DNA from 4 places in the Shouchella oshimensis genome. Region 1 is predicted to be linked to each of the others. Evidence: predicted binding sites of a transcription regulator. Region 1 holds the regulator's gene; each other region holds the start of a gene.

Evidence for each region. The regulator LexA, encoded in region 1, represses DNA repair genes until DNA is damaged. The targets are predictions, from matches to a motif close to CGAACATATGTTCG.
Region 2: NDM98_RS21660 (DNA polymerase IV) is a predicted target of LexA. The motif match lies at 2,197-2,210, and genes of this name have one in related genera.
Region 3: NDM98_RS23240 (YhjD family protein) is a predicted target of LexA. The motif match lies at 5,635-5,648, and genes of this name have one in related genera.
Region 4: NDM98_RS00335 (YhjD family protein) is a predicted target of LexA. The motif match lies at 6,379-6,392, and genes of this name have one in related genera.

The regions. Positions count from the first base shown of each region.
Region 1 is NZ_JAMQJY010000001.1:613,911-622,101, reverse strand. It holds gene NDM98_RS03425 (carbohydrate ABC transporter permease) at 1-732, shown strand, start outside; gene NDM98_RS03420 (carbohydrate ABC transporter permease) at 713-1,606, shown strand; gene lexA (transcriptional repressor LexA) at 2,240-2,869, opposite strand; gene NDM98_RS03410 (hypothetical protein) at 3,021-3,281, shown strand; partial or broken gene NDM98_RS03405 (YneB family resolvase-like protein) at 3,262-3,940, shown strand; gene NDM98_RS03400 (DUF896 domain-containing protein) at 4,018-4,257, shown strand; partial or broken gene tkt (transketolase) at 4,388-6,382, shown strand; gene sirA (sporulation inhibitor of replication protein SirA) at 6,523-6,981, shown strand; gene NDM98_RS03385 (YneF family protein) at 7,084-7,299, shown strand; partial or broken gene NDM98_RS03380 (ABC transporter transmembrane domain-containing protein) at 7,354-8,191, shown strand, end outside.
Region 2 is NZ_JAMQJY010000006.1:30,940-39,130, forward strand. It holds gene NDM98_RS21655 (hypothetical protein) at 1-845, opposite strand, end outside; gene NDM98_RS21660 (DNA polymerase IV) at 922-2,169, opposite strand; gene NDM98_RS21665 (hypothetical protein) at 2,317-2,523, shown strand; gene NDM98_RS21670 (M20/M25/M40 family metallo-hydrolase) at 2,582-3,706, opposite strand; gene mce (methylmalonyl-CoA epimerase) at 3,739-4,185, opposite strand; gene NDM98_RS21680 (L,D-transpeptidase) at 4,350-4,922, opposite strand; partial or broken gene NDM98_RS21685 (aromatic acid exporter family protein) at 4,958-5,942, opposite strand; gene NDM98_RS21690 (hypothetical protein) at 6,092-6,244, opposite strand; gene NDM98_RS21695 (LysE family translocator) at 6,448-7,086, shown strand; gene NDM98_RS21700 (PilZ domain-containing protein) at 7,139-7,513, shown strand; partial or broken gene NDM98_RS24780 (BCCT family transporter) at 7,772-8,191, opposite strand, start outside.
Region 3 is NZ_JAMQJY010000009.1:7,350-15,540, reverse strand. It holds gene NDM98_RS23300 (YfzA family protein) at 1-268, shown strand, start outside; gene NDM98_RS23295 (ABC transporter ATP-binding protein) at 265-1,122, shown strand; gene NDM98_RS23290 (ABC-2 transporter permease) at 1,119-1,766, shown strand; gene NDM98_RS23285 (GNAT family N-acetyltransferase) at 1,791-2,318, shown strand; gene NDM98_RS23280 (cytochrome c oxidase assembly protein) at 2,373-2,606, opposite strand; gene NDM98_RS23275 (VOC family protein) at 2,633-2,983, shown strand; gene NDM98_RS23270 (DUF3986 family protein) at 2,985-3,275, shown strand; gene NDM98_RS23265 (HIT family protein) at 3,467-3,829, shown strand; gene NDM98_RS23260 (hypothetical protein) at 3,925-4,335, opposite strand; gene NDM98_RS23255 (hypothetical protein) at 4,410-4,682, opposite strand; gene NDM98_RS23250 (hypothetical protein) at 4,699-5,238, opposite strand; gene NDM98_RS23245 (YqaE/Pmp3 family membrane protein) at 5,387-5,572, shown strand; gene NDM98_RS23240 (YhjD family protein) at 5,681-6,010, shown strand; gene NDM98_RS23235 (DUF3137 domain-containing protein) at 6,194-7,327, shown strand; gene NDM98_RS23230 (DUF3137 domain-containing protein) at 7,365-8,191, shown strand, end outside.
Region 4 is NZ_JAMQJY010000001.1:45,411-53,601, reverse strand. It holds gene NDM98_RS00380 (copper resistance CopC family protein) at 126-716, opposite strand; gene NDM98_RS00375 (sensor histidine kinase) at 812-2,218, opposite strand; gene NDM98_RS00370 (response regulator transcription factor) at 2,215-2,898, opposite strand; gene NDM98_RS00365 (YncE family protein) at 2,895-3,134, opposite strand; gene NDM98_RS00360 (YncE family protein) at 3,088-3,855, opposite strand; gene NDM98_RS00355 (hypothetical protein) at 4,017-4,337, opposite strand; gene NDM98_RS00350 (DUF2606 family protein) at 4,490-4,831, shown strand; gene NDM98_RS00345 (hypothetical protein) at 4,878-5,096, opposite strand; gene NDM98_RS00340 (LexA family protein) at 5,735-5,950, opposite strand; gene NDM98_RS00335 (YhjD family protein) at 6,014-6,352, opposite strand; gene NDM98_RS00330 (hypothetical protein) at 6,501-6,896, shown strand; gene NDM98_RS00325 (helix-turn-helix domain-containing protein) at 6,884-7,129, opposite strand; gene NDM98_RS00320 (hypothetical protein) at 7,126-7,311, opposite strand; gene NDM98_RS00315 (hypothetical protein) at 7,383-7,523, opposite strand; gene NDM98_RS00310 (hypothetical protein) at 7,821-8,191, opposite strand, start outside.

The DNA of each region.
Region 1 (8,191 bases):
TTAGCTAACTACATTGGTCAGTTCCGAGATGATAATTTTATCACCGCTCTTGTAAACACTGCTTACTATTCTGTATTAGTGATCCCACTTGGTATTGCTCTAGCTCTGTTAGTTGCATTAGCCTTAAACAAAGTCAAAGGAAAAACCGTCTATCGAGTCTTTTTCTTTATGCCTGTTGTTACGAGCTCCGTCTCCATTGGGGTAATCTGGATGTGGTTATTAAATGGTGACATTGGACTTATTAATCAGCTTTTAGCGATGATAGGTATTGATGGACCAAACTGGTTAACAAACCGTAGTCTAGTCCTTCCCTCGATCGCAGGATTAAGTATTTGGTGGGGTCTTGGGACCAATATGGTTATATTTTTGGCCGGGCTTCAAGGCATCTCTAGAAGTTATTATGAAGCGGCAGACATCGATGGAGCAACATCCATCCAAAAATTTCTGCATATTACTTTTCCACTACTATCACCAACAACTTTTTTTGTCGCCATTATGTCCGTTATTGGTTCGTTTCAAGTATTTGATCAGGCATACGTCATGACACAAGGTGGGCCAGGTAAAGCAAGTTATACCCTTGTGTATCACATTTATGAAACTGCATTTGGTCGTTCTGCCTTTGGACCAAGTACAGCTTCCGCTATGGTCCTGTTTGTGATCATCTTAATTTTTACGCTAATCCAATTCTCAGTTTCAAGAAGGTGGGTGCATTATGAAGATGGAGGAAAGTAGGACACCACTACGTCAAAAACAGCCAGGAAAGCTAAAACCAGCGACTGGATCTCAGTTAAGACCATCAAAAATTGCCCTACACTTTGCGCTCATATTGGGTTCACTTATCATGGCTGGCCCTTTTATTTGGATGGCATTAAGCAGCTTAAAATCATTTGAACAGATATTTGCCGTACCTCCAGTGTGGATTCCAGATCCATTTATGTGGAGTAATATTACGGATTCACTAAATGCGATGCCATTTGGTCGCGCATATTTTAATAGCTTCTATATCTCATTTGTTGTTGTATTTAGTCAATTACTCACTTGCTCGATGGCAGCCTATGCCTTTGCAAAAATTAAGTTCCCAGGCTCACGATTTCTCTTTATCGCCTTTTTGGCAACAATGATGGTGCCGATGCAAGTGACGTTAATTCCTTTGTATATTATTATGGACAGTATTAACTGGGTAAACAGTCATTTATCGATCCTTGTACCAAACGCACTGTTTAATGCATTTGGTGTTTTTCTTCTAAGACAATTTATCATGGGTATCCCAAAAGAAATGGAAGAAGCAGCGGTAATGGATGGAGCAAACCCACTATATATTTATTGGAAAATCATTTTGCCATTAGTTCGCCCGGCACTAGCTGCGTTCGGTATCTTTTCATTTATCGGAATTTGGAATAACTTTATCCAACCACTCGTCTTTTTGAGTGATCAAAACCTTTATACGGTGCCACTATTACTCGCAACATTTAAAGGCTTATACGTAACCGACTGGCCATTAATGATGGCTGGAGCAACAATCTCCGTCATTCCTGTTCTAGTCATCTACATTTTTGCCCAACGCCAAATCATTGAAGGAATCGCCTTAACCGGAGTAAAAGGATAGAAGCTACCCCCAGTGTATATACGCTGGGGATTTGACTGTGGTTTCGGGGAAAGTGGAGCGATGGAGTACCGATTGAAACGATAGAAGACCAAAGTGAAACGATGGAGTACCGATTGAAACGATAGAAGACTAAATTGAAACGATGGAGCACCAATTGAAACGATAGAAGACCAAATTGAAACGATGGAGCACCGATTGAAACGATAGAAGGCAAAAGTGAAACGATAGAGCACCATATGAAAAGATGCCCCCGAGCAAATCAATAGAGTAGCACTAAAGACAGATAAAAAGTCGATATATATGTTTTATCTCAACTCTCAACCATTTCTCCGCGTTTCTATGAAAAATGAAAAATTCTTTACACATTCCTGTTACAGTCTGCATCCCTTTGTATCCTATTAGAATCCTTTTCAATTCCAAGGACTTAGCAACTGCAGGTGGATTTGCCCCAGGTAGTCAAGGTACTATAGAAAACACTTGTTGTATATATGGAACGCCAACCGAATAACATTACTCTCATTCATTAAATTTCACGTACCGTAAATTGAGCAGATACATGAATTAGTCTCTAGAAATGAGTAAACATAAAAACACCTCAAACATCTAATGTTTGAGGTGTCTCACTGTCAACTTTTAATGAATGGTACGGAATACACCAATGACTTTTCCAAGGATCGTCACAGAAGATAAGATAATTGGATCCATTGAAGCATTCTCTGGTTGGAGCCTAATACGATCTTTTTCTTTAAAAAAGCGTTTTACTGTTGCTTCGTTGTCCTCGGTCATCGCAACAATGATGTCACCGTTGTTTGCTGTTTGTTGTTGACGAACAATGACCATATCACCGTCGTAGATGCCAGCCTCAATCATACTTTCCCCTTCAATTACTAACACATATGTATTCTCATCAGCCGACATATGTTCAGGAAGAGGTAAGTAGTCTTCTATATTCTCGACTGCTGTAATAGGAAGACCGGCTGTTACTTTACCGATAATTGGTGCATAGCTTGCTTGTCGTTTTGGGGATTCGTTTTCTGCTAGCATATCTTCAAGGTCTAATACTTCAATTGCTCTAGGTTTAGTGGGATCTCGACGAATGTAGCCCTTTTTTTCAAGTCTTGATAAATGCCCATGTACCGTAGAGCTAGATGCTAACCCAACAGCTTCTCCAATTTCACGAACGGATGGCGGATAGCCTTTTTTTCGGACTTCTACTTTTATAAAACCAAGAATCTCTTCCTGACGTCTTGAAAGCTTTGTCATACCAGTACACTCCTCTTACGTTTCCTTTATAGATAAATCGTACCATACGAACATATGTAACGCAAACATAAGTTCTAAATTAAATGTTGACACAAACGGATGTTCCCTTTAATATAAAAGGCGAACAAACATTCTATAAGAGGTGAGCGTTATGAGTAAGAAATGGACAGGACAGGAATTCTTTTTACTTGGAGCAGCCGTATGTACGTTATGTCTTATGTATTTGACAATTTTACTTCCAGGTTCATTTGGTGATGATCAGTTTGTGGATGGCATAGAAGATCAGAAACAAGAGCAAGAACAGTTTGTAGATTCTGAATATGATAATGGTCAAATCAATGGAACAAGCAATCAAGATTATGCGTATAAATTTAACAGTGGAGAACGAACTAATGGTGCAGACAACGAATAGAGTAATCATTTACAGCAGGGTAAGCACGGAGAAAGAAGAACAACAAACATCGCTTGAAAGACAGCATCAAGAGTTATCATTAATGGTTGAAGAAAAGGGCTTGGACTCTCGTTAAGTCAATAAAGGAAAAAGCAAGTGGGTATGAAATAGATCGAGAAGAACTATTAACGATTCTCGATTTAGCAAAAGAGAAGGCGTTTGATTGCCTTGTGATTCAAGATGAAACACGACTAGCAAGAGGACATGCCAGAATGGCTCTTCTTTATCAGCTAAAGAAATATGGTATACAGGTTTATACATTGCAAGATAAGGACCGCATGCAACTATCTGAAGCTGATGAAATGGTTTTAAGTATCGTCTCAATTGTTGAGGAATATCAAAGGAAGCTTCATAATCTTAAAATAAGAAGAGGAATGAGACGTGCGATGGCTGAAGGCTATCATCCTGAGCAAAATTTCTCCAGTTTAGGTGGTGGAGGAAGAGACCGTCTAGATGTCCCACTTCAGGAGATTATCCGTCTGCGGGAACGTGGCTTAGCTTTTTATGATATTTCTGCAACATTAAAAGGGCTTGGGTATAACTTATCAAAAGCGACCGTTCATAGAAGATATCAGGAATATATGAAGAATCAAAAGCGCGAACTAGATGAGAAGAATTAGGCATTGAATTTGCCGGTTGCGATTAGTCATGGTAACATACCACTCATAAGATATGTTCAGGAAAGTGAGTGTTTATGATGCTTCATCAAGATAAATTAAACAGGATTAATCAACTAGCTAAAAAGGCGAAGGAGAGTGGCTTAACACTTTCAGAAGCAAAAGAACAAAAAGAATTACGTGCGGAATATCTAAAAGGGTTTAGAAATTCATTTAAAAACCAGTTACATTCTGTCACGGTTGTTGATGAAGAAGGCACGGATGTGACCCCTGAGGCACTTAAGGAAAGTAAAAAACGTAATAACGGGAATACTCATTAAGGACTAGCTTTTAGACTAGTTCTTTTTTTTGTTATTATTGATAGTTGTCTGACCTTGTGAAATTGATGTAGATTGTATATGATGAGGGAGAAAAAAGAAAATAATGATCTACGGGAGGATGAACATACATATGTCTACAAATGCTGAAAATATTGCAATAAATACGATTCGCACATTGTCTATTGATAGTGTTGAGAAAGCCAATTCGGGTCACCCAGGAATGCCGATGGGAGCTGCACCAATGGCTTTTGCTTTATGGACAAAATTTATGAATCATAATCCTGGTAATCCAGAGTGGAGTAACAGAGACCGTTTTGTCTTGTCTGCTGGCCACGGCTCGATGCTTTTATATAGCCTCTTGCACCTTACAGGTTATGATTTAGGCTTAAAGGATCTTCAACAGTTCAGACAGCTAGGAAGTCGCACACCTGGACATCCTGAGTATGGTCATACACCAGGCGTAGAAGCAACAACTGGCCCACTTGGACAAGGTGTTGCAATGGCAGTTGGTATGGCAATGGCTGAAAGACATCTTGCAGCTACTTATAACAAATCAAATTTCCCAGTTGTCGACCATTTCACTTATAGTATTTGTGGTGATGGTGACTTAATGGAAGGGATTTCGGCTGAAGCTGCTTCACTTGCAGGTCATCTGAAGTTAGGCCGTTTAATTGTGCTGTATGATTCTAATGATATTTCATTAGATGGAGATCTACATCATTCTTTCTCAGAGAGTGTAGAAGATCGTTACAAAGCATACGGCTTGCAAGTGATTCGTGTGGAAGATGGAAATGATGTGACAGAGATTTCTGAAGCCATTGAATCGGCTAAGGCTGATGATCGTCCAACTTTAATTGAAGTGAAAACGACAATTGGTTTTGGTTCACCAAATAAATCAGGAAAATCTGCTTCTCATGGTTCACCACTGGGTGCCGATGAAGTGAAATTAACAAAAGAAGCATATAAATGGGACTACGAAGGCGATTTTTATATTCCTAGCGAAGCGGCTGAATTGTTTGCTCGTGTGGTTGAAGAAGGCGCTGATAAAGAAAAAGAATGGAATCAATTATTTGAAAGCTACAAGGCTGAGTTCCCAGAGCTTGCTAAAGAGTATGAACTAGCGATCGCTGGAAAACTACCTGAAGGCTTGGGACAAAGATGCACCCGTTCATGAAGTGGGTACAAGTGTGGCAAGTCGTGCATCTGCGGGACAAGCATTAAATGCATTTGCTAAAAACGTACCACAATTATTTGGTGGTTCTGCTGACTTAGCTGTTCTAACAACACAACGTTAAAAGGCCAAGATAACTTCAGTCGTGACCAGTACGATGGTCGTAACATTTGGTTTGGTGTACGTGAGTTTGCAATGGGAGCAGCACTTAATGGAATGGCGTTACATGGCGGATTAAAAGTATTTGGAGGAACATTCTTTGTTTTCTCTGACTACCTACGTCCGGCTATCCGATTAGCTGCATTAATGGGACTTCCTGTTACGTATGTGTTCACTCATGACAGTATCGCGGTTGGAGAAGATGGTCCAACACACGAACCGGTTGAGCAACTGGCTGCACTACGAGCAATGCCGAATCTTTCTATTATTCGTCCGGCTGATGGAAATGAAGCAACAGCTGCATGGAAATTAGCATTAGAATCAACAGATCAGCCGACAGCACTTGTATTAAGCCGCCAAAACCTTCCGACTCTTGAAGGAACAGCTGAAAATGCGTACGAAGGAACAAAAAAAGGTGCGTACGTGATTGATGAAGCAAATGGAGAAGCACATCTTCTACTTCTTGCTTCTGGTTCAGAAGTTGCACTAGCTGTTGAGGCGAAAAAAGAACTAGAAAAAGAAGGTATTCTTGCAAATGTCGTAAGTATGCCGAGCTTGGATCGTTTTGAAGCACAATCAAAAGAATACAAAAACAGCGTCATTCCGAAAAATATTAAAGCTCGTTTAGGAATTGAAGTTGGCTCCTCATTAGGATGGGACCGTTATGTTGGAGATGAAGGACAAATTCTTGCGATTGACCGCTTTGGCGCATCTGGTAAAGGCTCTGAAATTCTAGCTGAGTATGGATTTACAGTTGAAAATGTTGTGGCACGAGCTAAATCGTTGCTTCAATAAGAATTTGTATGGAGGTAGTCAATTGACTGCCTCTTTTTTGTTTTAGACAAGTCTCGACGAAATGTTCGACACTAACAAACAGCCTTTTTAAGCGGAAGCATGTATACTAAGCACAAATTCCGTAATACAGGAGGGTAAGGATGAGAAGCTATCAATTATATTTGCTAGATGAGGCGATTGTGAATCGTTATTACGGGCAAGAAATTAAGCTTTTTAATTTATTTTGTGAACGATTTCAGGCTGATCATACGCTAAAACCCTTACTGACTAAACAGGTTGAGTATATTACTAAACCTTTGCCAACAAAGGAATTACTGAAAATTTTATCAAAAGAAGACCATTATTTAAGCAGTGAACAAGTAAATGTATCTACGTATCGAATGGAGCATAGTCCATCCGGTAGTTGGGTTGATGTGAAACTTCGAGATCACCATCTGCTCTTGATGGCTTTTGGGAAAATGGAAATTGAGACAAGACTCTTTGAGCGACTAAAGGAATTAAATACGTATTTTTTTGCGGTAAACGTTGGACAACGACGTTTTGGCTGGCTTGGACCGATAAAAAAAGTACAGGCTTTCCAAAACAGTCATTCAATTTGAAAAGCTGTCCTTTTAAAGAGCCTCATTATGCGATATAATAGATGAGTATGTTCGGATTCGTTCCGAACGTTTGATCTAGTTTGAAGGAGGACGTTCACCGAGATGTGGATTCATATTATTGGTTATACTGTAGCCGTACTTGCGGGATTGGCTATCGGATTCTTTATTGCACGTAAAACAATGATGTCTTACTTGAAAAAGAACCCGCCTATTAACGAGCAAATGTTACGAGTGATGATGATGCAAATGGGACAAAACCCATCCCAGAAAAAGATTAATCAAATGATGAAAGCGATGCAGAAGCAGCAAACTAAATAAATGATGCAAGCACCTCTATATGGGGTGTTTTCTGCTTTGAAGGGGAGAATGTGTATGAGAGTTTACCGGGATTTGTGGTGGTTTTTTAAAGAAGAGAAAAAAGCTTATATTATTGGCATAATAGTCTTAGTTCTAGTATCAATACTGGTGCTAGTGCCACCGTATGTGATTGGTCGAGTAGTTGATGGAATTTATGACTCTACTTTAACGAGCGATTCACTCACAGGTTGGATTCTTTTACTTATTGGGGTTGGAGTTATTACATATGGATTACGTTATGTTTGGAGAATTATGATTTTTGGAGCGTCGATCCAGCTGGCTAGAACTATACGTAATCAGTTGTATCAACACTTTACAAAGATGTCTAGTCGATTTTATCAGAGGCTTCGAACAGGAGATTTGATGGCTCATGGAACCAATGATGTTCGTGCTGTTCAGATGACAGCAGGTCAAGGGGTTCTTACAATTGTTGACTCCCTTACAATGGGAGGCTTTGTTGTGTTGACGATGGCGATAGTCATTGATTGGAAACTGACATTAATTACGTTAGCACCGATGCCACTTATGGCGATATTAACAAATTATTATGGTGGATTATTACATAAGCGTTTTCATGTTGCACAAGGGTCATTTTCAGAATTAAATGATAATGTTCAAAGTGTAATCAGTGGGGTCCGAGTAACAAAAGCCTTTGGTCAAGAAGAGGCAGAGACAGAGGAATTCAGATTAAAATCATTGGATGTTGTGAAAAAAATATGAAGGTTGCTCGTATTGATGCGTTATTTTCACCAACGATTTCACTAATTGTAGGAATATGTTATTTTCTTGCCGTTGCATTTGGTGCTAGGTTTGTTATTAATGGAGAGCTAACGATTGGTGAACTAACAAGTTT
Region 2 (8,191 bases), on a different contig from region 1:
GCCGGTGTTACATTAGTAACTAGCTTCGTATTTACAGTTGGTGATGTGTTTTGAGGTACTTCTTTTGGATTAGAATTAGGTGTTATATTTGTATCTATTGTTTCTGAGACTAATGTAAGTAACTGTTGATAACTTTCTCTCGTAACCCCTTGAATAATACTTGCGCGAACACTATCTACAAAATGTTGTTGGCTCGTTGTTAGGTTTTTCCCTTCAGTGAGTTGGTTAATTAACTGAAGCATTTGTTCTTTAGAAAGTGAAGGAATGTTACGTTCTATTTTTGATGGTAACTGTTGCTCTAGCTCTTGTATGAGTTTTGTAACCGGACGACCATGTAACGCCTCATGCACAGCCTTTAGATGACGTTCATTTATTGGGAGATCCTTTGACATTAACGATCGAACGGTTTCTAGTTTTGAGGAGTCCGTTGACGTTGAGGTTTCAAGGTATCGAGACAGGGCAAGGATTGTGTCCCTTGAAACATCTTGACCATTCGCACCTGCTATTTTCATTGCTTGTATTAATAAAGGTGTTGGGCGGTCAACACCAGCTTTTACTGCTAAATCAACAAAGCGAGCCGCTGGATTAGTTTGTTGTTTTGATTCATTTGCCGTCCACTCCTGCACACGGATTCCGTTTTCCCCAGCCTCTGTTACGACAAATGACGCTGTTCCGGCCTGGGGCATCTTGCCATCTACAGTGACTGTCATTTCTTTTCCTCTATACGTAATTTTAGCTTCAGTATCTGAGATAGGCTCAAACGTTGCTTCGCGCAACAGATCTCCTTGCTTTAATTGACGATTAGGATTCACAGTATTCCCACTGAGTAGATGATTAACCTGCATGATACACACTCCCGCTTCACGATCTCTTTACTTATATATCGGCGACTTTTTTATACTATTTAACTAATTGCTTTAATTATCTATTAGGTTTTTGATCTTCAGGTTTCTCAAGACTTGTACCTCTTAATGATCGTTGTTCAATCCATTTTCTTCTGGCTTCGTATCCTTTAGCGCCTTTAACTAACGCATGCTGCCCAAAACGCTCTTGAATGGTCAACATCGTTTGATCTATATGATAATCCTTGACGTCCTTCTCTTGTGAAAACAGATTTAACTGTTTGTACGCATGACGCTTATCAACTAAGTCATACGTGCTAATCCCAAGCAGCCTAATTGGTTCTGTATTCCAAGACTTCTTAAAAAGGGTTCGAGCCCGTTGATATATATCGTTTGATGTGTGGCAAGCGTTACTCAACTTCTCACTTTTATTTGTGATCTTCCAATCATGATATTTAATCGTTAATTGAATTCCGTAAGCGACTACTTCTTTTTTATTTAAACGATAACTGACAGAATCAGCAAGCTGTTTTAATATTGTTTCGATCTTCTGTTCATTTTTTGTATCTCTAGGTAGAGTTGTTGAATTTCCGATACTTTTAAATTCATGAACGGAATCAGGATTCACCGGTCGATCATCTATTCCTTGAGCACGTTTTTGCAGCTTATGTGCAATTGAACCGAATTTCTCGGTAATAAAATGTGGATCAGCATTTGCAAGATCACCAATGGTAAGGATCTCCGCTTTTTCCCATTTACCGACTGTCTTTTTGCCAATTCCCTGCATCTCACTAATTGGCAGTGGCCAAAGTAGTTCAGGTAGCTCTCTTTTTCTAAGAATGGTTATTCCATTTGGCTTCTTCATATCACTTGCCATTTTTGCTAGAAATTTATTTGGCGCAATGCCAATGCTACAGGGCAAATTCATATCTCGAATCAATGTCTCCTGAATCTGCTGAGCTAATTTATATGGATGGATTTGTTCATGGTATTGGGTTACATCCATATACCCTTCATCGATGGAAACCGGCTCAACTAAAGAGGTGTAAGATCTAAGAATTTCAAACATATTTCTGGAGGCAGTTCGATAGCGCTCAAAATTGGATTTCAGTAAAATGAGTTCAGGGCAGGCTTTTTTGGCTTGCCAAACTGGCATCGCTGTTTTTACTCCACGAGCTCTTGCTTCATATGTACTTGTTACAATAATGCCTCGTCGATCCTCAACACTGCCAGCTACCGCAACTGGTTTTCCTTTTAGCTCCGGTCTGAAGGAAAGCTCAACGGAAGCAAAAAAGCTATTCATATCAACATGAAATAATATACGCATATTACCACCTCCCTAAATCCCATTATACGAAAGAATGTTCGTTTTTTAAAGATAGATGTCTTGCAACTTGATACCTGATGAGATAAAGTGGTATTATACAAAGTTAGCTTTAAAACTACGCCCTATTTATATTGGAGGTGCTGCGAAATGACTTATATCATTCAACAAACGAATACACAGTATGAGGTAACTCTTCAAAAAGTGTTCAACTATCTCAGCCAGCACGAACAGATCAAAGGGTATTCACCATCAATCACCGAGATTTCTAAACACATTGGAGACACTGAAGAAATGATTTTAGAAAGTCTAGAATTTGGTCAAAATGATCCATTACCTTTAAAATTACTACATTAATAGCACATGAAAAAAGGACTAGCCCTTCATGGGACATGTCCTTTTTTAGTATGTAATGTTATACTTGCTTTGTAATAGCAATAATCGCCTCTGCTGTTTTGTTTAATTCACTTAGAGGCATACGTTCTTCTTTTGTGTGAATTTTTTCATAACCTACCGCTAAATTGACAGTGGGTATTCCAAAACTAGAGATAATATTTGCATCACTACCTCCACCGCTTTCTAATAACTTTGGTACTCTTCCAATTGCTTTCATCGCGGCTTGTGCAATTTGCACAACTTGGTCTGTTTCGGACTTTTTGTAACCAGGATATGTGATTTCAATATTCACTTCGGCTGAAGTTCCCATCATCTCAGCAGCTTCTTCAAATCCACGCTTCATTTTCTCTACTTGTTTCTGTAACTTTGATTCTTCAAGCGAACGTGCCTCAGCCAAAACTTCTACATAGTCACACACGATATTTGTTTTACTTCCACCCTCAAATCGTCCAATATTAGCAGTTGTTTCTTTATCAATTCTACCTAGAGGCATTCGAGAAACAGCCTTTGCAGCTACTGTTATGGCCGAGATACCTTTTTCTGGTTCTACACCAGCGTGCGCAGTTCTGCCATAAATTTTCGCATGGATTTTGGCTTGAGATGGAGCGGCGACAATAATATCTCCTACAGGACCATCACTATCAAGTGCGTACCCGTATTTAGCAAGAATTCGTTCTTTCTCTAGCACTCGAGCTCCAACTAAACCAGACTCTTCTCCGACAGTTATAATAAATTGAATCATGCCGTGTGAGATATTTTGTTCGTTTAAGATTCTAATCGCTTCTAACATCGCTGAAATACCAGCTTTGTCATCTGCTCCTAAGATCGTTGTGCCATCCGTTACAACGTATCCATCCTTCACTTCTGGCTTGATGTTATTTCCTGGGACAACCGTATCCATATGGGATGTAAAATAAATAGGTGTTTTATCTTTATCTGTAGCCTCGTCTGTTGCCTGCAAGGTTGCTATTAGGTTACCAGCACCATGCCCCGTCTGCTTGGCTGCATCATCCTCATATACATCTAACCCTAATGCTTCAAATTTCTTTTTTAATACATTGGCTATTTCTCTTTCTGATCCAGTTTCCGAATCAATTTTTACCAATTCAATAAATTCATCTTGCAGTCGTGTTTCATTAATCATAAGTAATTGACTCCTCCATTTCCTTTCTTATCCTACAGTAAATTCTCTTCGGTTTCACGCTTAAACGTCTGTTTTTCACAAACTTCTAGCAAGACACCATGCGATTCTGTTGGTGGAATAAAAGCAATCTTTGTATCATCCGCTCCATTTGACACAACGTTTGAAACAAATGAAACCCCTTTATCCGTCATGTTTAGGATCACCTTCTGAATATCTGGAGTTCCTAATGCTAAATGATGAATACCCTCCCCATGTTTATGCAAAAATTTGGCAACAGTCGTGTTCTGATTAAGCGGTTCAAGTAGCTCGACTTGAATCCCACCTGCTTTAAAAAAAGCAACCTTTACACCTTGCTCTTGTACAATCTCTTCTTTTACCCATGTTAATCCAAGATTTTCTTGATAGAATATCTTTGCAGCTTGTATGGAATGAACAGCAATTGCAATGTGGGTGCCAGTATCCTGCCATTGGTTTGACATAACTTGCTCCTTTTTCGTTAGTTGCCCTTGTCCGAATTAGCAAAGGCAAGTAAAATAGTAAATAGATAAATTGTTATAAGGGGAGTTGATTGAAGTGCAAAGAAAAGGCGTACAAAAAGTGATCATTTATGTAATGCTTGTTGCGATCATACTAAGTGGAGTATTCATGGGCGTAGCAGGTCTCGGAGCATTCTAAACAAGTTTGAGAAAAGAAACGCCTTATAGGGTTTCTTTTTTTGATCAGATAAGGCGCCATATTCAATTCCTAATGCTTCAAAAGAAGTGTTTTGCTCAGTTATAAGGATCTTTGTGCCAATTGGAATCTGATTATAAAGTCGTTCAATGTTTTGGTTTGTTAAACGAATACAACCAGATGTGACGGCATAGCCAACTGAGTTTGGCCGATTTGTTCCATGTACCCCGTACGTTCTTCCTTCTGTATCAAGTGCATCAAAACCAATCCACCTGCTTCCTAGTGGATTGTCCGAGTGTCCACCTGGTATGTTCTTTTTCCGATAATATGGCTGCTCGGCCTTTACTGTGATGGTGAACATACCGAGTGGTGTTTGAGTATGTTGCTTTCCCGTTGCCGCAGGGAGCACTTCTTGAATCAAACCGTCATGAATAAAAGCTAGCTGATTCGTATGAACATTAACAATGACAAAAGGATCCCCATTTGTCGGGTTCTCACCAATTGGCCAAATGGGTGAAGCTACTAGAATAAGAATAGCAAGCATCGTTTTTAACAAGAGCACTCCCCCTTTTATAAAGGTTAGAATGCTCTTTTTTTAATGGTTTTATCCTTTTTTTCATTCCATAAGCTATCTTTTATTAGCAAATATTGTTGTAATTCGTGCATCATATATGAAAGAGCAGATCGAACTTCAAATTCTTCTCTTGTTGTTGGCAAGTCCATTTGTTTAAAGTTTTCGCGCATTTCATCCAAGCCGTCCTAGAAAATAAGGTACATGATTGGTTGGACTAACCGCTTTGCTTAGATCTTCAAGAAAATCTGCAAGATCGTTACTCTGCGAAACGGATCCATGAATCGTTGTGATGAATGGCATTAATCGTTCAAGAATTTCAAATTGCTTTTCTCTCATCTGAAAGTAATGATAGTACTGACCTTCTTCTCGTAGGATTTGGTTATTCATATCTCGGATAGCTAAATTTTTTCCTTGCTCTAATAAGCGAACAGTGTCTGAAATTTCTGCTCCAGTCCATTCGCTATCCCCTTTTCTAATATACTTTGAGAATTCATAGAGGATTAAGCTAAAGTTCTGTTCAATATGTTTCTTAAATACTCGGAGCTGTCGTTCACTACTTGGCATATATAAGTTCATTAATAAGGCCGTTCCAATTCCAACAACAACTAATAACAATTCATTAATAAATAGATCAACTGTTGCATTGGCGTGTGTGTAGATATGAAGAACGATTACCGAGCTTGTCACAACTCCTAGACTTAATTTAAGAGCAACAATAATTGGAATAAATAAGAGCAAAAACAACCCAAGTATCAGCGGATGATATCCTAATAACTCAAACATTGCCATACTTAATCCCATACCTAGTAAACAAGCTGCAAACCGGTGCCATGAGACTCGTAATGAATTTTTTCTTGTAACTGAAATACATAAAATCGTAATAACGGCTGCCGATCCAAATGAATCTAACTGCATCGCTTGGGCGATGGCCGTTGCCACTAAAACACCAATTGCAGTTTTAATTGTTCGATAGCCAATTTTAAATCTCATTCGTTCGTTCAACTCCTTGTCATAAATCTTATTTTACCATGACATAGAAGAAAAAAAACGCTAGAATGATCGCACAAAAATAATCGGCTAACAAGGTGTGGCTTGTCAGCCGACTCGCGTACCCAATAGTATAAGTGAGTCTTACTGAATTACATATCAGAGTTATCTTCTCCCATTTCGTCACCACCTGGATCGACTGGGTCACCTGGGTCCATCTCGTCCGTTCCTCCATCACCACAAGCCGCCAACATTCCGACTGAAAAGATACCTGCCATCATACTGTACAATAATTTCTTACTCATTATGAATTCCTCCTTCAGTTTAGTTAGGATATCGTGCTTATTATTCTCTACCCCACACCTTTTATCTGTAATCGCTTTCACATCGATTTTATAGATCTCTTTACATTTCTACATATTCCGCAAAAAATAACACGTCTATTTATCAGGACAAGTACATCTATTAGTAAAAGACCGTATTGTTGGACGAGAAAGGATGAAGCGACGTGATCACTGCAATCTCAGCTATTATATTAGGCATTTCTCTAGCAGCTCCCGTTGGACCAATCTGTTTAGAAATCATCAATCGGACCTTAAGAAATGGTTTTTTAGGAGGAATCGCTGTAGGTATTGGAGGAATGACTGCTGACGCCTTATTTATGACGACCATCTATTTTGGATTAGGCTCTCTGCTAACTCACGAGATCACTCAGCTTTGTTTATATTTGTGTGGTTGCCTATTTTTAGCCTATTTAAGTATTCGTACGTTTCAAAAAGCACCGCAGTCATTATGGAAGGATCGCCATTTAAACCGACCGAAAAAAACAATTTTTTGGAACTGTTTTTATACAGGACTTATGATTGCTTTAATTAATCCCATTAATATAATGTTTTGGTTTGGCATTTATGGATCTGTATTAAGTGAATTAATTCAACAATCAAGTGATTCTGTTATCCTTTGGCACAGTCTTTTAATTTTCACAGGCATCTTGCTTTGGAATATGAACTTATCATTCTTAACACATTTCTCCTCATTTTTAATGAAACCTAAAGTACTCAAATGGCTTAATTTCACTGCAGCTAGTATGCTTGCATACTTCTCGATTCATTTTGGCATTCAATTTTATCACTTGATTTCCGTATAGATTCTGCCGATAATGGGTTTATATGGTCCAATGAAGGAGGATTAGTCTAATAATGCGTTACAAACGTGATGAGAGCTTCCGATATGATTTTAAACCTAGTCTTGAGGGAACGTTTGAAATTGTTCAGATGAACGAAAAAGCAGTACAAGTTTCGGCTGGCACCCTTTTTATCGTAAACCTTAGTCCAAGCGGTGTTGGCATTAAAACTCATTATAACTTACCAGATCCAGAATTATATACGGTAACACTTCAATTAACCTGTACACTTGAAGATAGTCCATTAGTATTTAAAGGTAATGTTCAATGGAAACGCCAATCTTCTGTTGATTATAGCTATGGATTAGAGCTCTCTTCATCAGAAGAAACCAAAAAGGAAATCGTCTCCTTATTAAAACGTCACGCGCTAAATCAAGCAACCAGTACATAAAGGAGTCAATAATGTGGGACTGTTCTTCAGAAAAGATACAAAAGAGGATTCTATAGCTTATCAAAAAGGACTCACTTTCACTTGTTTTTTTTATATGTTTGCCTTGCTGATCTACTCGTTTTATCTCCTATTAAATGAAAAAGATTTTGGGGTTCCCCTTATCATATATGCTTCCGGTTTAGTTGTTCTCTACATCAGCACATTTTTATTCAAACGAAAAAGCAGCCAGACCTAGGTTAATTGGTCCGGCTGCTTAAATTATTTGTCATCATTCTGTTTTTTTGATTCTTCTTCCTGAAGTTCTTGCTTAACCTCTTCATAAACCTCTTCTTTTAATTCCTCATAGATATCCTCTTTAATATCATCTCGTACTTCTAACTTAATCAAGTCTAATTGTTTACTTCGACTTTTTCTTTTTTCATATCCAAGGTCTCTGCCCATCATGATGAATACCGAAACAATCATAAAGATCAAGATAAAAGCAAATGGTAATGCTGCTGTTAGCGCTGCAGTTTGCAGGGCATCAAGTCCACCGTCACCACTTATAAGTAATACAGCGGCTGTACAGCAATTAAGGCTCCCCATAATACTTTTAGCTTGAGACTTGGATTCAAATTTCCTCCTGATGTCATTGATCCAAGCACAAAAGCTGCAGAATCGGCAGAAGTGATAAAAAAG
Region 3 (8,191 bases), on a different contig from region 1:
ATGGTCCATCTTATTATTTAGTGGAGTATATTTAGTTCTCTTTTTAATTGATCAATCGTCGTGGAATCCAACGGGGTGGAGTGATAAAGTATTTCAACGAATTCAATCAATTGTACCCGAGACTTGGTTTGTTGATCAGTTTGCCTTTTTCTCATCGTATGAATTCAACTTCTTAATTACAGTTCTAGGGATAGGCGCGGTAGTGGGCATCATATGGGACTTTTATTCTTATGTATTGCTAGATAAAGAAGGAGGAACAGAACAATGACAAGCATACTCGAGGTTAATCAACTACAAAAAACGTACGTTGATTCTAGTTTTGGATTAAAGGATGTCTCCTTTACAATCCCATATGGCTCCATTGTAGGATTTATTGGTGAAAATGGAGCAGGAAAATCAACAACAATGGGATCGATTTTAGGAACACTTCAAAAAGACAGTGGCACCATCAAAATCTTTGGGGAAGAAAGAAATCCTAAAGATGTGCACATTAACGAAGATATTGGAGCAGTCTTTGACACAATAAAACTACCTGGTGGTTTAACCGTGGCAAAGATGGATCGGGTGTTTCAGCAGATTTATGCGAATTGGAGTAAAGAAACTTACTTCAAGTTGATCCAACTATTCTCATTGCCAAAGAATAAACTAGTCAGTAGCTTCTCGCGCGGAATGTCTATGAAACTATCCGTTGCAGTTGCCCTTTCTCATGAGGCAAAGCTATTAATTTTAGATGAAGCAACGGTTGGCCTTGATCCAGGCGGAAGAGAGGACGTACTGACGGTCCTGCGAGACTTTGTAAAGGATCAAAAATGTAGTATTTTGTTATCCTCTCATATTACGAGTGACATCGAGCAAATTGCCGATAGTCTAATTTTCATAAAAGGCGGAGAAATCCTGTTGCAAGCGACTAAGGAAGAGATACTAGGTAACTATGGAATTGTCCAATGTGATCCTATCGAATATCGGAATATTCCGTCAAATATCAGAGTGGCTACACGAGGAAATGATGCATTCTTTGATGTTCTTGTCTCAAATAAAGAAGAGTTGCCATCCTCACTGAAATCGAAAAGATTCTCTATCGATGATGTGACATTATTAATTATGAGAGGTGAACGAGTATGAAAGGTTTAATATTAAATCAATATTATTCGGTGGAAAAGTCGATATGGGGCTATGCTATTTTGGGTTTTATATTATCTATGGTTTTAGTATTTTTTGAAAACCCTGCCTTCCAACGAGTTGCAGCATTTTTCCCTGTGGCGTTTATGGCGTCTGTTGCTCTAGAGGTACTTCAACAAGAAGCGAAATCTGGATGGAGTAAATATGTATTGACCTTACCAGTGAAACGAGAGCGTGTGGTACAAACTCATTATTTATTTTTCGGAATGATTACTTTTTTAGGCCTGCTTATCACATGCATCACCTATCTATTAGCGCAGCTTCTTTTTGGTATTGAGCTTAGCATAAGTTATGTCTATTCATTAATGAATATCTTAGGAATTACTTTTACAATGGGTTTTATCTCCTATCCATTAACGTATATACTAGGAACTGAAAAAGCAGGAGTTGTAGCCATGACTGGTTTTGGAGCTGGTATTGGACTCTTTTTTCTAAGCGCTTTGATATTTGAACTCCTACCAGTTAAAGCATTTCAAGGTATGAATCTCGATCTACTCTTCTCACTAAGCTTCATGACCATAAACTTTATTCTCTTTATTATCTCTTATATTGTCTCTATTCAAGTCTATAAACGAAAAGAATTTTAAGATTCTAAGATTGAGGTGATCCGCATGTCCAAGTCTATTTTTTTAAGAAAGCTTAAGCCTGAAGATCTTAGTAGTATATTTAAATCTCTTGATAATGAAGAAATTCTCTATATGACCGGAACCAAAAAAACCATCACGTTTGATCAGGTGCAAAAGCATTATGAAACATGCGAAGAGGACGACACGCGTTATGACTTTGCTATCTGTCTGTCTAAGAACGACGAACTCATCGGTGATTTAGCGATAGTCGATATTGAGAAAGATAACCACAAAGCAGTATTCAGAATCTCCTTGCATAGAACCGATATCGCAGGTAAAGGCTACGGAACGGAAGCCGTCAAACAAGCTGTCGCGTTTGCCTTTGAAGAGCTGAAGCTAAACCGATTGCAGCTTGAAGTCTACTCTCACAACCTTCGAGGTTACCGCGCCTATAAAAAAGCCGGTTTTACTGAAGAAGGTAGACTTAGGCAATCACTCTATATAAACGGGCAGTACTCAGATGAGATTATCATGTCGGTGCTGCGAGAGGATTATGAGGCGGTGCGGAATTAAAGAGTTGAAGGTCTAGCAATCTGAAAACACAGAAAAGCAGTAGACGACAGATATCTACTGCTTTTTGTTATGAATAATTAATAGTGGCTGTTTCCCTTTGTTCCAGGCCACTTTCGGGCGGGTCGCTTTGAACCAATGCCAGCAGAGGATAAAGATTATAACAAGATCTACAGCGTCTCCACCATAATACATAATCTGACTGCCAATTCTAGCTTGTTCATCCGGAACGCCGTTAGGAGGAGTCGCATAGAGGTACTTTGATAAAATACCATGAGCGGCAAGTGCCAATATGAGGACAGCTGAGGAGAATGATTATGAAGCTACTATTTCTATCGCACCCAGTACAGAATCTAAAGAAGTCACTGGATTTTTACCGTGATACTCTTGGTTTTGAAGAGGCTTGGAGGGAAGGGGATCATACGGTTTCATTAAAGCTGCCAGAAACGGAAGTACAGTTAATGCTGGAGGTTGGCGAAGACAGCTTAACCGCAGGAGGAGTATTTTTGGTTGAGAGTGTGGATGAATTTTATGATCAGAATAAAGAAAAATTAGACTTCATCCGGACCCCAATCGATATTCCGCCTGGAAGATATACTATTTTTCAAGACACCTCTAAAAATATAGTAAGATTAATCGACTTCTCAAACGAGTCGTACAACAACTAACATGTATACTTTCGACGACTCGCTACATTTACACGTAGGGTATTATGAAGATGGTAAGGATCTTGAAGGGATTTTTTTCAAGGTATTAGGGGAACCGAAATGGTGTTTGTTCTTTGACCAAGATTTCTATCAGCTTAAAGTTAATGGTACTTATTCATATGACTCATCCTTTGGACTACTCGTGGATACGATTTCCACATTAAATGAAGAACTAACGTATGAGCGCGGGTGTTTGCTGTTTAGAAGGTTTCTAGAATATGAGAAATTGATAGATACGTCGATTGAAGACTGATGTGGGTCAATGAATGCGCGGGAAAGGAGCAGAGGTGCGCGGAAACAGGGACGTGATGCGCGAGAATCCTGAAAAGTGCGCGAAACTAGACACGCGCAGCTCATAAATTTTATAAATGCTCAAAAATACCCCTGCAATGCTCAAAAACACTGAAAGTACTCAAGCTCTACATACTAGACGGAGGGAAATAAATGACCTGCCCATTCTGCACAATCAAAGAACCACTTCTTGAAAACGACTTGGCACTTTGTTTTTTTGATACGTATCCGGTGAATCGGGGACATCTTTTAATTATTCCAAGGCGACACGTGGATGATTATTTTGGTTTATCTCTAGAGGAGAAGGCGGCGATGGACGAGTTAATGATTAAAGGGAAAGTATACATAGATCAGCACTTTAAGCCGGATGCTTTTAATATTGGAGCAAATTGTGGTGAGGAAGCTGGGCAAACCATTTTCCATTGTCATATCCACCTCATTCCGCGGTACTCTGGTGATGTAGAAAAGCCAAGAGGTGGGGTTCGGGGAGTGATTCCTGGTAAGCAATCTTATTAAGTTTATCTTATTATTTTTAAAAGACCAGGCCAATCGCTATAACTTAAATATGATGCGACTACAAATTTTCTTATAGCGTTCCATAAATAGACCAATTATCCTTCCATATTAGCCATATAATATTTTTGTTCCCCATGATCATCTACAATTACGACACCGTTTCCGTATGTGTTGTTTTCGCGTGCACTACTCTCTTCTACCTCATAAATGATTGCCCCTACTGATAATTTATTTGCCATCCCATCCTTATACTTATAATGATCATCAACGGCTTGTTCTGTGATTTCTCCAATCTTTTCACCTTTAATTAGAGTTAATTCATCAATCCAATCAATATTAGCCTCGTATATCACGCCTCTGAACATAAAAATATCAGCATCTGGGTTTTTCGTTATGATCTCTTCAACTGTTGGTGGACTAACTGAATTATCATTTTCAATCGAACAACCTACTAATATAAAAGAAATAACCAGTAAAAAAAAGAATACTAACTTTTTCTTATCCAAATGATTACCGCCTCTCTTTTACCCTTACATTTTTATTCTCCGCTGCCACTACACATGACACAGCTTAGGATTTTTTAATACCCAAACACCAACGAAAGATGAATCGCATATTGAAAAATAAATGGAATCGCAACGAATGATATAAGCAAAATCCAAACCCGTCGTAGCCGCAAATTTAGCCACCAAGAAAAAGCAATAATAAGCATCACAAGCAGGACCAGAATGTATAGAACCCCATAATTCCTTTCTGTATCAGGTGCAGCTACAGAGAATTCAGCTCCTACCATAATGACAGTAATAGCTAATAGATAGAGGCAGTGAATGAAGATGGTGAAAAATTTAAACATAGCAAGACGCTCCTTCTCAAAGCTCTCTCTTAAATAATTCATTTTTGTTAGAATCTAAAAATGTTAGTTCGAAAATGTCTTGTTCTAGATCAACCCAGGTAATGAAATAATAAGGTTCGTCGTCATCTTCAATAGGCTTGATATAGGATTGGCCTTCTTTTTGATCGTAATAGGAGACATACGCGATATCCATGTCTTCTGCAAGTGTTTTGGGAATGTGCGCTCCAATTAATGTTTGATATTGTCCTCTGAGTAAAAAGGCGGAAACATCTTCATCTTCCTTTGGAACTGTTATGAAGGATTGATCCTTCAGTGTATATTCGAGCATTCCTATTTCTTTTTGATCTCCTGTTTCAAAAAAAGCAATGACAGCAGGTGAGCCTTCTTGTGCCGGTATATTCATCAAGATGCAATAATCTGGTGATGTGGCAATTTCGTTTGTGAAAGTCTCATTAATTTTGTCATAATCCGAGGCTGTTTGGGCTGAATAGTAACCATACACAGTAATAGCCGATAGAAATACAATTAAAAACATAATCAAATGTCTTGTTTTCATAGTCGCTCCTTTAATTAAAACATTATAGCAGTATTATACTATGAAAATTCCATATAGTGGAGAACGTATTTTTAAAACGTTTAAATTAAGAGAAACGGGGAAATTTAAGTAAACGTTTGTTTAATTTACTCAAGAGGGTGGATACATCATGTTATATTTACTTGCGATTCTCTTACCGCCAGTTGCTGTTTTGCTTGTAGGAAAACCATTTCAAGCAGTGCTAAACTTTATTTTAACCTTGTGCTTTTGGGTCCCAGGAGCCATTCATGCTTGTTTAGTTGTTGCGGATAAGAAAGCCGATCAGAGGGCGAAGAAATATGGAAGTCATAGATAAGTGAATTTGCAGCGGCAGAGTAGTGTCGCTGTTTTTTTGTGTATTATTTTCCAGTTGAATAAAGAACATATGTTCGGTTATACTACTTATTATAAGGTGGGATAACGGATGATCAGAGAAGACATGTATCCATTAGTGAATCGGTTTATTGTGTGTTCAACAGCACGTAATGTCATTGAGAGGCATCTAAGGAAGTTGCCAACGGAGCGGTTGAGAATGATGTCTTATGAGCTTGGCAAGGAATTGCATGAGTTAAAGAAGGAGATGCATAAGCATCAAGTGAAGCTTGCAAAGGTGCCGTCATCGAGTACAGATTTCTATGGGTACACGCTCTATCACAAGGGTTGGCGTTCTGAACATCAAGTGTTAAAAGCAATCATCCAGCGAGAGGTTGAAGAGGTTCTGGATGATTTAAAGAAAAAAACGGTGAAGAACTGAACTAAAGTGAACTGCTTAAGTTTTTTCTGTGTCTATGTAAAAAGATGTTTATATTTGTTTCAAAAAGGATAAGGAAATAAGTCCTGTTGGAAAATTTATGTGAAATCATACTCAGTCCTCATGCAATGATTACCTGGAACAGGCAGAATAAGAAGAGAGACTTAAATGGAAGGGAGTGGAAGGGTGAGGCAATATCAGGATGCTTATGATTTAGAGCGATTTTCTAAATCAGAGGAAGAGTTTGAATCTTTTTATGATCAGGATCTGCATCATTTAGCAGAAGAACTAGAGGCAGAGAGAAAAGACCTAATCCGTTCTCATCGAAGGCCTTATTTCATTTTAATGTTACTTACTGTGGCAGCTACTGCGTATATCTATTTCTTTGCTGAACTAAAAAATCTACTTGCGATACCTGGAGTATGGATCGCCTATTATTTGTTTGTTGGTCATAGGCGGGAAATGCAGTTCAAAGAGACGGAAGCAGAGCTGAAGGAACGAATAAAAGAAGAGCTGCTCACAAAGATTATTTATTTTATGAATGAACATTTTACGTATAAGCCTACTCATTATATTCGGGCGAAGCATTTTGTTGATGCCCACATTTTTGCTGACGAGTTTGATTATTATTCAGGTGATGATTTTGTTGAAGGTTATGTGGGAGAAGGGGAAGAGCGAACGAAGGTTTACTTCTCTGAGGTGACAGCAGATAAGCTTGTTACCTATGAGCATCGCAGGCGAGTGACACGTTGGCGAGAAGCCGCTTTTCAAGGGTTGTTTTTTATGGCAGACTTCAATAAAGACTTTGAAGGGTTAACCACAATTGTGCCAAAAGAAAAGAGAAAAAGCTGGATTTCGCGCTTTTTTACGAAACGTGATGAAGGCATATTAAGAGAAATGGAAACGATGGATATTGAATTTGATAAGACGTTTACAGTAAAAACAACGGATGAAATCAAAGCAAGATACATTTTGACACCCGCACTAAAACAACGCTTGATGGAATTTGCGAAGCATCAACGATCAAACAAATCCAATGCAAAGTACCGCAAAAAAGAAGCCACTAGACAAAGCCTGGAACAGATGGACAGACATCCGGTTCCAAAGAAATATACCAAACCACTTAAGAGAGCCAAAAGCTACTTTTCCTTTTTAGATGGGAAAATGTATTTTATGCTTCATACTAACCAGTCCCATTTTGAATCCCATATTCATCAAAAGGTAAATAAGAAGATGTTTGTGGAGTATTACAAGGATATTAATCGGGCGATGCAACTCGTGGATGACATGAACTTGAACCTTAGAATTTGGAATAAATGAAACATTATGTTCAGAAGAATCGTAAAAGGAGGAGATCATGAGCACTCAAGAATACCAAGATGCCTATATGCTGGAACGTTTCTCAAAATCACCAGAGGAGTTTGATACCTTTTATGATAATGAGCTCAAGCAGGTGGTTGAGGAGCTCGAGGCTGAGAGGTTAAAGCTAGTTGATCCATTTAAGAAGCTCGTCAAAACATATTGGATTCCAGTTTTGATTGCAGCTATTGCGATCGCAATTATTGATTTTTCGTATTTATTTTTAATTTTATTTGGCCTATTTATCTTTGCTCCTGTATTAAAGAAAAACTACAAAGAGTTTAATCAAAAAAGAGATGAGCTGGCTGTCCGATTAAAAAAAGAGGTACTTGCAAGGACGGTTAGGTTCATGCACCCGACATTTACCTATATGCCAAATCATGCGGTTAGTCGTCAGGAATTTATCGATGCTCATATTTTTGCTGATGAGTTTTCTACATACAAAGGCGATGACTATATGACAGGTGCAATTGGAGATGACGAGCAGAGTACAAAGGTTCAATTGTCAGAGGTTTCAGCAGAGAGAGTAATGGTCTCAAGAGATCGGGAAGGCAACGTGACACGTAAGGCCTATTCGGTGTTTCAAGGATTATTTTTTGTCGCTGATTTTAATAAGGACTTTCAGGGGCTGACAACGGTTGTGCCTAAAGAAAAAGAGAAAAGCTTTTTGGCTCAGTTGTTTACAAAAGAAGATGAGGCTGTGCTGAGACCAGTTGAGACGATGGATTTGACCTTTGATGAAACCTTTACAGTAAAGTCCTCAGACGAGATCAAGGCTCGTTATATTCTAACGCCCGCATTTATGAAAAGGCTATTAGATTTCTC
Region 4 (8,191 bases), 570 kb from region 1:
TATCCTCCTTTTCGTTTTCAATACTACCACACTACCATACAAGTATGGTAGTGTTTTTTCGACATTATTCTGCTAATGCAAAAAAACACCCGCGCAATCACGGATGTTTTTTATTCTACACTTAATTATTTCTTTTTTCTTGTTGCAACAACTGCCCCAATAACAATAACAACTAAGACAATTCCACCAATAATCCAAAGCATAGAAGAACTCTCTTCATTATCTTCTTGCTGCTCATCTGAAACTTGTGATTGATCGGTTTCTTCTGATTCAGCTTCAGCTGGCTCTTCAGAAGTTGTATCTTCTTCTGTTGCTTCTTCTTCTGTCGCCTCTTCTGCAGGCTCAGCAACCTCTTCAGCATCTACTGTAAATGTAAATTCACCTTCAACTGGATGTGTGTCTGCGCTTATTATATTATACGTAACTCTATATTCACCATTCTCAAGTGGTTCTGTTAATTCAACTTCAATTTCAGGACTAGTAATTGTTACAGCTGCTGGCTCAATTTCATCGCCTGCCTCTGTGAAAACTTGTACATCGCTTGCTTGCTCAATTCCTCCATCAAATGACAGTTCAATCGTTTCAACTGCTTCATCAACCGTTTGTCCATCTTCAGGAACCGTTGATTCAAGATGTGAGTGAGCATAAGTCACTGCAGGTGCTCCCCCAATAATAAGTCCAACCACTAAAAATAAACTAGCTACTTTTGCTTTCATCGTAACACTCCCACATAATCTCTATAATGACTTTCACCATTACTCTATCGAATAAAAGTGAAATTACGGTGAAATCAAACGAGATCTGCTAAAGTTCAAGAATTAAACACATTTTCTCTAAAGCTTTTTAACCTAATTGTTGCGGTTGTTCCTTTATTTTCAGTTGATTCAAGTAAAAATGTGCCCTCGTGTTTTTGGATGATTTGCAAGACAATCGACAGTCCGAGACCAGTTCCACCATCTTTACGTTCCCTCGCCTTTTTCACACGATAAAATCGTTGCTTCACAGCCACAAGATCTTCCTCTGGAATTCCAATACCCTCATCTCTTATTTCAAGTGTAACTTCTTCTTCATCACCGAAAAGTGAAACGAATATCCGCTTACCGGATGCTGTGTAGGAAAGTGCATTGTCTAGCAGATTCCTTACCACCTGCTCAAGACGATCTGAATCCCCTATGACAATACAGTCATCATCCAAATGACGCTCAAACGATACTTGCTTTTTATCTGCTGCCAGGCTGAACTGGTCCACAACATCATCAATTAACTCCGCAAAAGCAATTGGTTCATTCACCATTTGATATGAATCGCCTTCAAGTTGAGCCAAATCTAGCAAATCATGCACAAGCCGATCTAAACGATTTGCTTCTTTTTGAATAATGCCTAGACCTTTTTCCTTTGAAATAATGCCCTCTTCTACCCCTTCTGCATAACCTTTCATATAGCTTAAAGGGGTGCGAAGCTCGTGTGCGACATTAGCAAGAAATTCTTTACGATTTTGCTCAACTTCATCGAGTGACGTTGACAAACTGTTAAAGGAACGAGCAAGCTGGCCTAATTCATCCTTGTTATGAGAAAGAGTCAGTTGTTGGCTGTAATCCCCTTGCTCAATGTTTTGAGCTACATTTTTCATCGTAATCAATGGATTGACCACATCACGTACCATTTTGCTTCCCATAAACAAGACAAAAAGAACCAGAACAATAAGGATCGCAATTAAAAGCCATTGGATCTCCGCAAACGGCTCATACATATCTGATAGGGGCTGTGATAAAAAGATGGCTCCAGTTAAATTACCACCATCAAACAATGGAATGGCTACCCCCAAAATATCCTGATCAAACCTTGGGTGTGGCCGCTGCATCACGACAGTTTGACCCGCAAGTAACTGCTGCCGTTCCTCAAATGTAATCAAGTTATATTGAGAGTTTGGATCAAGTGGATCTCCACTAGCGAGCAACATTGGGTTATCCGTAAATAAAATATCAGCATCTGTACTCTCATTTGCCCAGTTGACTCGATCTAGAAAGTACTCATTACTACCTTGATCATTAAAGACTTCCGTAAGTTGTTCTCCTTGCAATGTCAATGTCTCAACTTGTTTTTCCACATATAATCGGTCATATAGAAAAAAGATCAGGACCACAGCAGCTGTAACAATTGTGAGGATGACACCAAATATTGTGACCCACACCTTATGTTTAATCGACCAATGCTTCATGATGGGTCCTCAAATTTATAGCCAACTCCCCATACGGTTTGGATAAAACGTCCGGCTGATTGTAGCTTTAATCTCAGTGTTTTAATATGAGTATCAACTGTTCGAGCCGTTTTATTATGGTCAACGTCCCAAAGACGAACTAAAAGATGATCCCGCGTGAATACTTTCCCAGACGATTCATACAGAAAAACAAGAAGGTCATACTCTTTTCGAGTGAGGTTGACTACTTGATCATCAACAAATACCTTCCGCCCATTTTTATCAATCAACAATTCCGCAATCTCAATTGTGTGTAGGTTTGTCTGACCAACATGCATTCGTCTTAAAACCGCTTCCACTCTTGCCATCAATTCTCTTGGGCTAAATGGTTTAATCACATAGTCATCTGCACCTAGCTTAAGTCCACGAATGCGATCATCCTCACTACTTTTGGCTGTCAGCATGACAACAGGAATTGAGGAGCTTTCTCTTATTCGTTTACATAACTCAAACCCATCAATACCTTCCATCATAATATCGAGGATCACCAAATCAATCGATTCCGTTTCAAGTGTTTGTAATGCCTCATATCCGTCTGTTGCGGTATAGACAACGTACTTCTCATTTTCTAAATAGCTCACAACTAGTTGCAGCAATTCCTTTTCATCATCTACGACTAAAATAATTGGTGTCTGCTTCATGATCCCACCTCCTGAAGCAAAAGATACGGACCTGTTGCAACTGGTACCGTTTTAATCAAACGAAGGTCTGACTGCTGTACAACAGAAATGCTATCACTATCCAAATTTGCAACAAACAGCTTGTCTCCTGAGAGTTTAACATCGTTTGGATTTTGACCTACTTCTACTTTTCCTACAACTTCTTCTGTTTCAGTATTTACTTTTATATAAGGAATGATCACCATGGCAAAGCACAAAGAGCTCCTCTGAATTCTCACTACCAACCATCGCAATGGGCATAAGTCCAACATCAACAGTCATGACGTTCTCACCTGTTTGTGGATCGTAGGCATAGACCGATCGATTAAGCTCGGTATTTGATCCGTGCCCACCAACCCACAACCATTGCCCATCAAAGTGCATACCAACCGGAGTATCATTAACCGGAAATGTACGAACAACTTCCCCTCTTTGTATATCAATCATACTTACCTCATTTGTATCAGTCATTAAAACAAAAAGAAGGCCTTGATCATTTAAGCTGAGTTCATTTGGAATAGAATCAACCGTAATCGGGGTCAGTTCTTCTTTTGAACTTACGTCAACCACATGAACCTCATGACTTGAATTACTTGATAAAAATAATTGATCCGAATTTGTATCATATGTAAGGTTTGTCATCCCAGATTCCAGCTCCATAAAGGGGCGAGCCACTTCTTGTTCTAGATCAATTTCAAGAATGCTCTGCTCATTTGAATTAAGCCCAACCATGGTTTGATCAGATATATATGTCATATCCGTCATTGTATATGGCAGCGTTGTAGAACCTACATCCTCATCTGAATTTGTATCAAAAAACGATAAAGTTGGTTCCTTTACATGCGTTATAAGAAGCATCGGTTCACCAGACTCAGGCACTTCAATACTCTGCTCATTACATCCAGTTAAAAAAACAAAACAAACAATTGAACTCAGCATCCAAGCACGCCTCATCATGCACCCCCTCTTATTTTTTTGTACAAGTAGTATACCAAACCCTTATACCATCTATTTGTGAAATCGACGTGAACAAGCAAAAAACCTTCTCAGCTAAAGCCAACAAGGCATTCATCTTATAATAATAGATCTGCGAATGTTCATCAGCCTTCTTCAAGAATCATCACAGCATCGATACATTCACCGTCTTTGTCATAAACAAGATCTTCGGGATTGATGGTATCATCATCACAACTCAACAGAATTTCAGCATGAGGCTGTTCGTCAATTAATGAATAATCAAAGTTAAAATCATCTAAGGGCTCAAGTATCTGGGTGTGAGTGTTTGAAAAATCAGGGATGTTCGTTTGTATAATTTCATTTTGCGTTTGTTCAATGTTTTCAGTTGTATTTTTTGTAGTGGGATGATTATTGCAAGCTGAGAGGATTAGTACTGATAGTAGGCAAATTAAAAGTCTATACATTCGTGATATCACAGCCTTTCATTATGCGTTTATTTTATGAATGTTAGCTTTTTGTAAATCTCATTAGTTATCTTACATTATATAGTATATTATAGAAAATCTTTAAAATTGAACAATTTCTAATTTCACACGACAAATACATGGAGATGAATATGAAGAAAATCTTGTTGATTATCAGTATATTACTAATGATAACTGGTTGTCGTTCAGAAGATGAAGTTACTTTAATAGAAGATGTCAGTTTTTTATTTATAGATCAAGATCATATGCCTGTTCCTAATTTTAATGTTTATATTGATAATAATATAAGACAGGGTACTCAAGATATAGGTAACACACTTGGAACTACAGACCATCAAGGATTGATATCAAATCGAACTGTTGAAGCGAGAACTTACGAAGTGATTGGATTAGATATAACATTTGATGTTACTGAAGAAGATCGAGACACTGTAAAAACAATTCAAATCGACACTAGTAAAATCCCTGAATAACATAGATGTCCTTACAAGCTGTCATTGGGCTTTAGTGGAGACAAAATCAATTTTTCTTTTTATAGTCTTTGTGCCACGGGTTGCTTTTCTTTATAACTAAGTATCTCAAACTATAAAAACCAGTAAAAAACAGTGCAAAGAGTGCATTTTGTAACCATGTAATTTTTTCTCTGTCACCAGAAAAATAATCTATTGCTCCTAGAACCACATTAATAGCTAAAAATAATGAAATCAACATTACGATTGCATGCTTATTTAATTTCAAATAATCACACCTTCCAATCATATCTTTTCTTCCATTATAGACAGCATAACGTTTTGGTGAGGAGTGAGTCAAAAAGAAACTAGAATATAGTACACTACCTCACGTCCTCAGTCGCAACTAAAACAATATTACCATTATGTATCATATTAATTTATTGCATTCAAACCCACCCCCAAAAAAACCTTCCCAGCACACTCACCAGAAAGGTCTCCTACTTATTTATCTTCAATTTTCACATTGTATTCTTTCAGCCAATAATCCATTTGCACAAAGTGTGCGAGGAGTTGGGGTCCGGCCATGAGTTGCCTAATGTTCCTATAAACACACACGTTAAATTGTACAAGCTATGTATAGCATCATTATACATCAAACCTATGTTAGAGGTCAGTTTTTCAACTAATATAAAAAGAGCCCTCAAAGGCTCTTATGCTTGTTTTTTAAATTTCTCAAAGGCGGATAAAATATTCTCTCGTTTAAAGATCCTCCTTTGCTTCTTTAGATGGCAATAACAATCAATATTAAATTCATCCATGGATCGGATTGTAACAAATCTTTGAGTTATCTTTTGATTCTTGTCCATGTAGATGATTTGTATTTTTTGTTTGGTCTCAGCTGCACGCCTTAAGATGCCTTCCATATCATGCACCTTTTAAAACTTTCAAAGTTCTTGGCTTTGCTTCTTCCCAGTCAATGTATCCTTTATCCTTAAGTTTAACGAAATGACCATGTATAGTTGAGCTTGATTTGATTCCTAAAATAACACATAATTCTCTGCTTGTCGGAGGTAACTCATTTTCTTCAATAAAAGATTTAATTGCCCCAAAAACTCTCTCTTGTTTATTTGTTAAACCCATTAAAAACACCCTTTTCCTTTTATTTCAGCAAACGTTTGTTCTTATTCCAAACAAAAAAATAAACTATTTTTTTGTTATATTTTTATCTACAATTTGTGCCGTTTCTTTTAAAAGAATATCTACATCTGTTTGAATGATTGATTTTAACATTTGATGCTCTGATCTCCATCCATTTTTATAAACTGTATAACCATAGAATAATGCTGTTTTTGATTCTGATCTTGTTACAGTTATATTCTTATAATGTAACTCCTTTTTTAAATCGTGAATATCTGAACCAATCATATTAGACATTTTAATTAAACGCTCTGTACCTGACTTTTTCAGTTTTCTGCTTAGAATATTTCTGGCTGTTGCATACTTTATATATTTAATTACAAGATCATCATCATTAAGAGCCACGATCTTCACCTCAAATACATTTTATGCGAACTAACGTTCTTATACAACAAGAAAATATTAACAAATTGATATTTTATAATAAGAAATTACTGGCACTTAAGACCAGTGTTAGATATACTATTCCTATACTTCTTAAGGAGGTTTATCTTTGGATAGAGATGCAATAAAAACGGTAAAAGAAATTAAGGATGTAGAAGATTTTAAAGGGTTAAGATTTTTAGCAAGTTTCTTTTGGATGATACCCTTATCAATATCACTAGCTTCTTTCGGTGGTTTGGGTCCAATAATTGGAACAGTAGTAACTATAATTATGTTAATTTTATGTATTCCACATAAGGCTCGGAAAATAATGTACTTTATATTCTCAGTTCCTCTTCCTTTTATAGGGATAATAGGAGGAATTAGCGGTATTTTATTTGGACTATTATTTGGTGCAATTATAGGTTTAATTAGTTTTTTCAACTATACATATTTAACACAATTACAGCAATTAAGAACATATGAAGATGAAATAAAAATACCGCCCAACGATTACTCATCGTAAGGGCGGTATTTTTTTCGCAGTATGTCTTGTTCTTTTTTTCTCTCTTCAATATCTGATAACAAATATAAAACAGTTTTGCCCACATTCTTAACAGGAGTTAGCTTCCCTTCTTTTTGCATACTGTTCATTCGTGCTCGTGAGACTCCAAGTATCTGCATGGCTTCATTTGTCGTTAATAGCTCATTTTGTATGAACAATTCTAATTCACTTCTATTACTAAAAGTTCGCTTCATTTCTTTTCACCTGAAAAGTAGATTCCTTTAAACACCAGTCCTACTAATCCAATTGTACATGCTATAGCTGCAACAGATGTTAATAAGCTGCCATCATACCAATTAGCCAAGCTAAGATACGCAATGTATATGAACATGAACAGATAATCAACTGTATTAAAAGATTTGAAAAAGCGTGTCATATGATTAACCTCCTTAGATTGTGGTAAACTATAGGGAGAGGCAGGAACCGTTAATTCCTACCTCCGAGTTTTTAGCGTCTCTTCCTGGGGCGCTTTTTATTTTTTCTTTTCTTCTCCTCTCTTTTCTTTCTCTCATTTTCCGCTATGTCGTATACGATCTTTGTAGTTCCGGCTATCGAGCCTAGGATGATCGCCCATTCTTTAAGTTCCACTTTATCACCTCCCTTTCTATCTTTATTATACCATAACTGTTTACATAAGTAAATAGTTAAAACGTAAACAAAGCCTTCTATAATAGGCTTTTTCTTATGAAATAATAAACGTTGGCAAGAGAAGAAACTTAAGTGAACTAGGTATTTGCGCAACCGCTCAGTAACAAGGGGATTTGTAACAAATCAAATGACTTTTGAGGATCTTGTGGAGTTAGAGGAGTTAACAAAAGAACGTCACAGTGAAATTATAAAAAGCCCTACATGTAACGGAGGGCTTTCTTCAATTTATTATATTAATTAGTTTGTCCCTTTAAGAGACATTTTAATTTTAAATGGTTTCATTACACCAGTCATTTGTGAAGCATAAGCGGCATTATTAGCAAGTGTAACAGGGAAACTCTTATAATTATTTTTGTATCTATTGTAAGTGAAATCCCAAGTATCATTAATCGTTGCGGAATACGTCCATTTTCCATTTTTACCTTTTGTAGCATTAATGAAATAATCAACTTTATTTAGAGCGGTATGAGTTTCTCCACTAGGTAAAGTTACTGAGCCACCGACTCCAAATCCTCCACTATTTTTCTTTTTATCAATTTCTTTTTTAATCATATTTTTCCAAGCGGTACTTGCTACTACCTTTTTAGATAAAGGTGAATCCGAACCTA